Linked DNA regions of Aquibium microcysteis. Each later gene encodes a partner of the first gene's protein in a complex. Links are inferred from orthologs where the notes say so. Each region holds a gene or a part of one and is shown in the gene's direction. Other genes may lie near its edges.

Region 1 (3,819 bases):
GGGTCCACCACGCCACGCGCCTCCTCGCCGCCACCGACACGCCGCTCGCGCTCGTCGGTCTCTTCGCCGGCTACAGCGACCAGCCGCATTTCCAGCGCGCCTTTCGCGCCGCTGTCGGCCCGACGCCCGCCGAATACCGCCGCCTGGCGAGGCCCGCCTGACGACGGGCCATCCGGTTGAGACGGCCGTCACCGCCCTTCTCCCGGCGCAGCCCTCCGCCGCCACTTATCCACAGCCCGGCTGTCAGGAACCCGTTTCCTCTTTGTTCTTTGTGCTTGCTCCGCCCGGCCATTGGCGTCTAACTCGATGCCGCATCGCATGCGCGCCCCTCGACGCGGCGGCGATCGATCCTACATGTGGACGGCGCGGACAGTTGTCCCAGCGCCCTCCCCCATCGAGCACGAGGCGGCGAACCGGCCATGGCCGACCACAAGTTCATTTCGATCCGCGGCGCGCGCGAGCACAATCTCAAGAACGTCGACCTCGACATCCCGCGCGACAGTCTCACGGTGATGACCGGCCTGTCGGGCTCGGGAAAATCCTCGCTCGCCTTCGACACGATCTATGCCGAGGGGCAGCGTCGCTATGTCGAAAGCCTGTCGGCCTATGCGCGCCAGTTCCTGGAGATGATGCAGAAGCCCGACGTCGACCAGATCGACGGCCTGTCGCCGGCCATCTCCATCGAGCAGAAGACGACGTCGAAGAACCCGCGCTCCACGGTCGGCACGGTCACCGAGATCTACGACTACATGCGCCTGCTCTTCGCCCGCGTCGGCGTGCCCTATTCGCCGGCCACCGGCCTGCCGATCGAGAGCCAGACCGTGTCGCAGATGGTCGACCGGGTGCTGGCGCTGGAGGAAGGCACCCGCCTCTACGTGCTCGCGCCCATCGTGCGCGGCCGCAAGGGCGAATACCGCAAGGAACTCGCCGAACTGCAGCGCAAGGGGTTCCAGCGCGTCAAGATCGACGGCCAGTTTTACGAGATCGCCGAGGCCCCGGCGCTCGACAAGAAGTACAAGCACGACATCGACATCGTCGTCGACCGCCTCGTCGTCCGCGGCGACATCGCCGCCCGCCTCGCCGATTCGCTGGAGACGGCGCTCCGGCTGGCCGAGGGGCTCGCGGTGGCCGAGTTCGCCGACCGGCCGCTGCCGCCGGAGGAGACCGCGGAGGGCGGCGGCGCCAACAAGTCGCTCAACGACACCCACGAGCGCATTCTCTTCTCGGAGAAATTCGCCTGCCCGGTCTCCGGCTTCACCATCTCCGAGATCGAGCCGCGACTCTTCTCCTTCAACAATCCCTTCGGCGCCTGCCCCACCTGCGACGGGCTCGGCAGCCAGCGCGCCATCGATCCGGCCCTCGTCATCCCCGACGAGACCCTGTCCCTGCGCGACGGCGCGGTCGCCCCCTGGGCGCGCTCCTCCTCGCCCTATTACGTGCAGACGCTGGAGGCGCTCGGCAGGGCCTACGGCTTCAAGCTCGGCGACCGCTGGAGCGACCTGCCCGAGCCGGCGCGCAACGCCATCCTCCACGGCACCGGGTCGAAGCAGATCGCCTTCGCCTATGACGACGGCATGCGCTCCTACAAGACCTCGAAGACCTTCGAGGGTGTGATCCCCAATCTCGAGCGGCGCTGGAAGGAGACCGAGTCGGCCTGGAGCCGCGAGGAGATCGAGCGCTACATGTCGGCCACCCCCTGCCCGGCCTGCAACGGCTACCGCCTTAAGCCCGAGGCGCTTGCGGTGAAGATCGCGGGAAAGCACATCGGCGAAGTCACGGCGCTGTCGATCCGCAATGCCGGCGCCTGGTTCGAGGCGCTGCCCGCGCAGATGAACGCCAAGCAGAACGAGATCGCGGTGCGCATCCTGAAGGAGATCCGCGAGCGGCTGCGCTTCCTCAACGACGTCGGGCTCGACTACCTGGCCCTGTCGCGCAATTCCGGCACGCTGTCGGGCGGCGAGAGCCAGCGCATCCGGCTCGCCTCGCAGATCGGCTCCGGCCTGACCGGCGTGCTCTACGTGCTGGACGAGCCGTCGATCGGCCTGCACCAGCGCGACAATGCCCGCCTGCTCGACACGCTGAAGCACCTGCGCGACATCGGCAACACGGTGATCGTCGTCGAGCACGACGAGGACGCCGTCCGCACCGCCGACTACGTCGTCGACATGGGGCCGGCGGCGGGCATCCATGGCGGCCGGGTGGTCGCCGAGGGCACGCCGGCCGAGATCATGGCCAATCCGAAATCGCTCACCGGGCAATATCTCTCCGGCGCGCTGTCGATCCCGCTGCCGGCCGAGCGCCGGCCGATGAAGAAGGGCCGCCGGCTCAAGGTCGTCAATGCCCGCGGCAACAATCTGCGCGGCGTCACCGCCGAGATCCCGCTCGGCACCTTCACCTGCGTCACCGGCGTCTCGGGCGGCGGCAAGTCCACCTTCCTGATCGAGACCCTGTTCAAGGCCGCCTCGCGCCGCATCATGGGCGCGCGCGAGCATCCGGCCGAGCACGACCGCATCGACGGGCTCGAATTCCTCGACAAGGTCATCGACATCGACCAGTCGCCGATCGGCAGAACGCCGCGCTCCAACCCCGCCACCTACACCGGCGCCTTCACGCCCATCCGCGACTGGTTCGCCGGCCTGCCGGAGGCGAAGGCGCGCGGCTACCAGCCCGGCCGCTTCTCCTTCAACGTCAAGGGCGGCCGCTGCGAGGCCTGCCAGGGCGACGGCGTCATCAAGATCGAGATGCACTTCCTGCCCGACGTCTACGTCACCTGCGACGTCTGCCACGGCAAGCGCTACAACCGCGAGACGCTCGACGTCACCTTCAAGGGCAAGTCGATCGCCGACGTGCTGGACATGACCGTCGAGGAAGGTGCGGAGTTCTTCGCCGCCGTCCCTGCCGTGCGCGACAAGCTGGAGACGCTGGCCAAGGTCGGCCTCGGCTACATCCACGTCGGCCAGCAGGCCACCACGCTGTCGGGCGGCGAGGCGCAGCGCATCAAGCTCGCCAAGGAACTGTCGCGAAAAGCCACCGGCAAGACCCTCTACATCCTCGACGAGCCCACCACCGGCCTGCACTTCCACGACGTCGCCAAGCTCCTCGAAGTGCTCCACGAACTGGTCGACCAGGGCAACACCGTCGTCGTCATCGAGCACAATCTCGAAGTCATCAAGACCGCCGACTGGATCCTCGACCTCGGCCCCGAAGGCGGCGACGGCGGCGGGGAACTCGTCGCCGTCGGACGGCCGGAGGACGTCGTGAAGGAGCCGCGCAGCCACACCGGCGCGTTCCTGAAGGAGCTGCTCGAGCGCCGGCCGGTGGGAAAGAAGGCGGCGGCCGAGTGAGATGGACGACCTCGCCGACCGGATACGCGCGCGTATCGAGGCCGGCAGGGTCAGGGTTTCCGATCATGCACAGGGACGGTTGAGCGAACGAGGCATCCTGTTTTCGGACGTTCTGGCGAGCGTTCCGGCATGGACCGTCGTCGAAATCTATGTGACGGGACGCATGGGACCGTCATTTCTCGCCCGGCACGTCCTGTCGGCTGGCACCATCCATGCCGTTTGGGGTATGATGGACGACACTGCGGTCCATGCCGTCCTCGTGACGGTGTACCTGCCCGACAAGGACAAGTGGGATGAGCACTCCACGAGCCGACGCGAGGCGTGAACGGGTGACGAGACTCGTCGAGGAAGACGGCCTCGTCGCCAGGGTTCCGGTCGAACTCATCTACGAGCCCGACGACCGGACCGGCTGGGGTCCGTACCTCTCGGCCGCGGACGCGCTCAAGCTCGACGAGGTCCGACAGGCCCTGCGCCG
Region 2 (4,375 bases), 890 kb from region 1 along the record:
GGACGCGATCCCGGGCCGGTTGCGCCGGTCGATCAGCGAATGCGGCAGCACGAAGAGGAGGTCGCCGACCCTGAGATCGCGCTCGGCGACGTCGGCGGGGGTCACCTTCTCCAGCAGCGCGACGACCTTCGGCCCCACGCCCTCGAGCGTGGTGGCCGGCGCAAACAGCGGGTCGAGCAGCGACGGACGCATGGCTCAGCCTCCGGCCGGCTGCGGGCAGGCGGGGGAGGGGCCGGCAGGCGCCGAAGAGGCGCAGGAGGAGCGATGGCGTGACACGCGCGCACCTTATCCGCCTGCGCGGTCGCTGCAAGGCTGACACTGGCCCCGTTCCGTTCTATATGCGCAGCCGAACCAGGCAGGCGAAGATCGTGACGATGACCAGCAGCGGACCTCTCGGCATCCGGCGCAAGAAGGCGCTCTACCGCGCCCAGCATCGCGGCATGCGCGAGATGGATCTGCTGCTCGGCACCTTCGCCGCCGCCAGCCTCGACGGCATGAGCGCCGCCGAACTCGACGCGTTCGAGGGAATGCTCGACATCCCGGACGGCGACTTCCTGAAATGGCTCACCGGCGAGGTGCCGGTGCCCGACCGCTACGACACAGACCTCTTCCGCAGGATCCGGGCGTTCCGCCAGGTCATGCCTTTCTGACGACGGTCCATCCATGAGCTTGATCGATTCCCTCGGGCTGAAGCCCGGCCGCACGGGCTCCGTCGTCATCGGCGGCGTGGCCGACGGCTACGAGGCCTTCGTGCTGGCCGAGGTCGCCGCCGAAGCGGCGGGCGACCGGCCGCTGCTCTACGTCGCCCGCGACGGCCAGCGCATTCCCGCCATCGTCGAGGCGCTCGGCTTCGCCGCACCCGGCCTGCCGGTGCTGGAACTGCCCGCCTGGGACTGCCTGCCCTACGACCGGGTCTCGCCCGGCGCCGATGCCGCCGCGCGTCGGCTCGATGCGCTGTCGGCGATGATCGCGCTGAAGGAGAAGCCGCACCGGGCCGTCATCCTCACCACCGTCAACGCCATCCTCCAGAAGGTGCCGCCGGCCGCACTGCTCGCCGCCCAGTCCGTCTCGGTCCGGCCCGGCAACCAGGTCGACATGAAGGCGCTGGTGGCGCGGCTGGAGACCGGCGGCTTCGACCGCGTCGGCACCGTGCGCGACGTCGGCGATTACGCCGTGCGCGGCGGCATCCTCGATCTCTTCGCACCCGGCTGGGCCGAACCGCTCCGGCTCGACTTCTTCGGCGACACGCTGGAATCGATCCGCGCCTTCGACCCGGCCACGCAACGCACCACCAGCCAGCGCCCCGCCATGACCCTGCAGGCGGCGAGCGAGGTGACGCTGACGGCCGAGACCATCAGCCGCTTCCGCCGCAACTACATCGAGACCTTCGGCGCGCCCTCGCGGGACGACGCGCTCTACGTCGCGATCTCCGAGGGCCGCCGCTTCTCGGGCATGGAGCACTGGCTGCCCTTCTTCTACGAGAGCCTCGACACCGTCTTCGACTATGTGCCCGACGGACCGGTGGTCTTCGACGCGCTGGCGCAGGAGGCGATGGCCGAGCGCCACACGCTGATCCTCGACCATTACGACGCCCGCAAGCGGCAGGCCTCGGGCAAGGGCCTCGGCGATTCGACGCCCTACAATCCGACCCCGCCGGACCGGCTCTACCTCGCCCCCGACGCCGTGCGCGCGGCGGCCGGCGAGCGGCTGATCGCCGACCTGTCGCCCTTCGACGCGCCGCCGGCCGACGGCCGCGTGATCCTGAAGGCGAAGTCGCGCGCCGGCCGCTCCTTCGCCGCCGTGCGCGCCGATCCCGGCGCCAACGTCTTCGACCACGCCGTCAGCCATGTCGCGGAGGTCCGCGCGGCCGGCCGGAAGACGCTGGTCGCCGGCTGGACGGAAGGCTCGCTCGACCGGCTGACCCAGATCCTCGCCGAGCACGGCCTCGGCGGCCTGACGCGGGTCACCTGCCTCGACGAACTGGAAAGGCTCCCGCCCGGCCAGACCGGCATCGCCGTCCTGCCGCTGGAGACCGGCTTCGAGACCGACCGGCTGGCCGTCATCGGCGAACAGGACATCCTGGGCGACCGTCTGGTGCGCCGCGCCAAGCGCAAGCGCGCCTCCGACTTCATCTCCGAACTCGCGTCGCTCGCCGCCGGCGACATCGTCGTCCATGCCGACCACGGCATCGGCCGCTTCATTGGCCTGCGCACCATCGAGGCGGCGGGCGCGCCGCACGACTGCCTGGAAATCCACTATGCCGGCGATGGGCGGCTGTTCCTGCCGGTCGAGAACATCGACCTGTTGTCGCGCTACGGTTCGGATGCCGCCGACACGCCGCTGGACAAGCTCGGCGGCGGCGCCTGGCAATCGCGCAAGGCCAAGCTGAAGAAGCGCCTGCTCGACATGGCGGGCGACCTGATCCGCATCGCCGCCGAGCGCCAGATGCGCGGCGCCCCGGCCTTCCACCCGCCCGAAGGGCTCTACGGCGAGTTCGCCGCGCGCTTCCCCTACGAGGAGACCGAGGACCAGCAGGCGGCCATCGACGCCGTCATCGACGATCTCGGCCTCGGCCGGCCGATGGACCGGCTGATCTGCGGCGACGTCGGTTTCGGCAAGACCGAGGTGGCGCTGCGTGCCGCCTTCCTCGCCGCCATGGAAGGCGTCCAGGTGGCCGTGGTGGTGCCGACGACGCTGCTCGCCCGCCAGCACTTCAAGACCTTCTCGCAGCGCTTCGCCGGCCTGCCGGTGACCGTGCGCCAGGCCTCGCGTCTCGTCGGCGCCAAGGAACTGGCCGAGACCAAGAAGGGGCTGGCCGACGGTACCGTCGACATCGTCGTCGGCACCCATGCGCTGCTCGGCGCCGGCATCGGCTTCAAGCATCTCGGCCTGCTGATCATCGACGAGGAGCAGCATTTCGGCGTCAAGCACAAGGAGCGGCTGAAGGACCTGAAGAGCGACGTGCACGTGCTGACGCTGTCGGCCACGCCGATCCCGCGCACGCTGCAATTGGCGCTGACGGGCGTGCGGGAGCTGTCGCTCATCACCACGGCCCCGGTCGACCGCATGGCGGTGCGCACCTTCATCTCGCCCTTCGACCCGCTGGTCATCCGCGAGACGCTGCTGCGCGAGCGCTACCGCGGCGGCCAGAGCTTCTACGTCGTGCCGCGCATCGCCGACCTGAAGGAGGTGGGCGATTTCCTGAAGGAGCACGTGCCGGAGCTGAAATTCGCCACCGCCCACGGCCAGCTGGCGCCGGGCGAGCTCGACGACATCATGAACGCCTTCTACGACAGCAAGTACGACGTGCTTCTGTCGACCACGATCGTCGAATCCGGCCTCGACATCCCGACCGCCAACACGCTGATCGTCCACCGCGCCGACATGTTCGGTCTGGCCCAGCTCTACCAGCTGCGCGGCCGCGTCGGCCGCTCGAAGCTGCGCGCCTACGCGCTGTTCACCCTGCCGGCCAAGCGCACGCTGACGCAGACCGCCGAGCGGCGGCTGAAGGTGCTGCAGTCGCTCGACACGCTCGGCGCCGGCTTCCAGCTCGCCAGCCACGACCTCGACATCCGCGGCGCCGGCAACCTGCTCGGCGAGGAGCAGTCGGGCCACATCAAGGAGGTCGGCTTCGAACTCTACCAGCAGATGCTGGAGGAGGCCGTGGCCGAAATCCGCGGCACCGGCGAGGTCTCCGACGGCTCCTGGTCGCCGCAGATCACGGTGGGCACCGCCGTCATGATCCCGGAAGCCTACGTCCCCGACCTGCAGCTGCGCCTCGCCCTCTACCGGCGCCTGGCCGACCTCGAGACCATCGCCGAGATCGACAGTTTCGGCGCCGAGCTGATCGACCGCTTCGGCCCGCTGCCCGACGAGGTGCAGCACCTCCTGAAGATCGTCTACATCAAGGCGCTCTGCCGCAAGGCCAACGTCGAGAAGCTCGACGCCGGCCCGAAGGGCGTGGTGATCCAGTTCCGCGACAAGACCTTCGCCGACCCGGCCGGTCTGGTGAGGATGATCGCCGAACAGGGCTCGATGGCGAAAATCCGCCCCGACCAGGGCGTCGTCTTCATCCGCGACTGGCCGAACCCCGAAAAGCGGCTCGCAGGCGCCGCCGTGGTGATGACGCAGCTGGCGCGGCTGGCGGAGAAGGCGGCGTAGCGGCGCGCGGACGCGCTCCGCCAGCGCCCGGCCGAGGTTCAGCACGCCGCGCGAGCCGCGTAGCGGCACGCGCGCGCGGACGCGCTCCGACCTGCCTTTCGTCATCCCGGAACGCGGCGCCGAGCGAAGCGAGGCGGCGCGTGTCCGGGATCCATGCCTCGCCGTCCGCGACACGCGATCCGGTGCCGGACGGTCGCCGTCCGTGGTCCATGTC

What was found.
Region 2: the proteins of uvrA (region 1) and mfd are in contact, whole or in part, in a crystal structure (PDB 4DFC), measured with the Escherichia coli proteins. The link is inferred for Aquibium microcysteis from one-to-one orthologs.

What each region holds. Positions count from the first base shown.
Region 1 is NZ_CP061080.1:1,706,414-1,710,232, forward strand. The notes cover bases 31-3,544. They hold uvrA (excinuclease ABC subunit UvrA), read left to right. Parts: upstream 31-419; coding sequence 420-3,344; downstream 3,345-3,544. Other genes in these bases: IAI54_RS07800 (helix-turn-helix transcriptional regulator), read left to right, coding at 31-161; IAI54_RS07810 (DUF4258 domain-containing protein), read left to right, coding at 3,346-3,544. Outside these bases: more of IAI54_RS07800, read left to right, coding at 1-30; more of IAI54_RS07810, read left to right, coding at 3,545-3,669; IAI54_RS07815 (hypothetical protein), read left to right, coding at 3,674-3,819. UniProt on the Escherichia coli protein: The UvrABC repair system catalyzes the recognition and processing of DNA lesions. UvrA is an ATPase and a DNA-binding protein. A damage recognition complex composed of 2 UvrA and 2 UvrB subunits scans DNA for abnormalities.
Region 2 is NZ_CP061080.1:819,737-824,111, forward strand. The notes cover bases 292-4,361. They hold mfd (transcription-repair coupling factor), read left to right. Parts: upstream 292-663; coding sequence 664-4,161; downstream 4,162-4,361. Other genes in these bases: IAI54_RS03755 (succinate dehydrogenase assembly factor 2), read left to right, coding at 375-650. In the rest of the region: ATP-dependent DNA helicase RecG, read right to left, coding at 1-192. UniProt on the Escherichia coli protein: Couples transcription and DNA repair by recognizing RNA polymerase (RNAP) stalled at DNA lesions. Mediates ATP-dependent release of RNAP and its truncated transcript from the DNA, and recruitment of nucleotide excision repair machinery to the damaged site.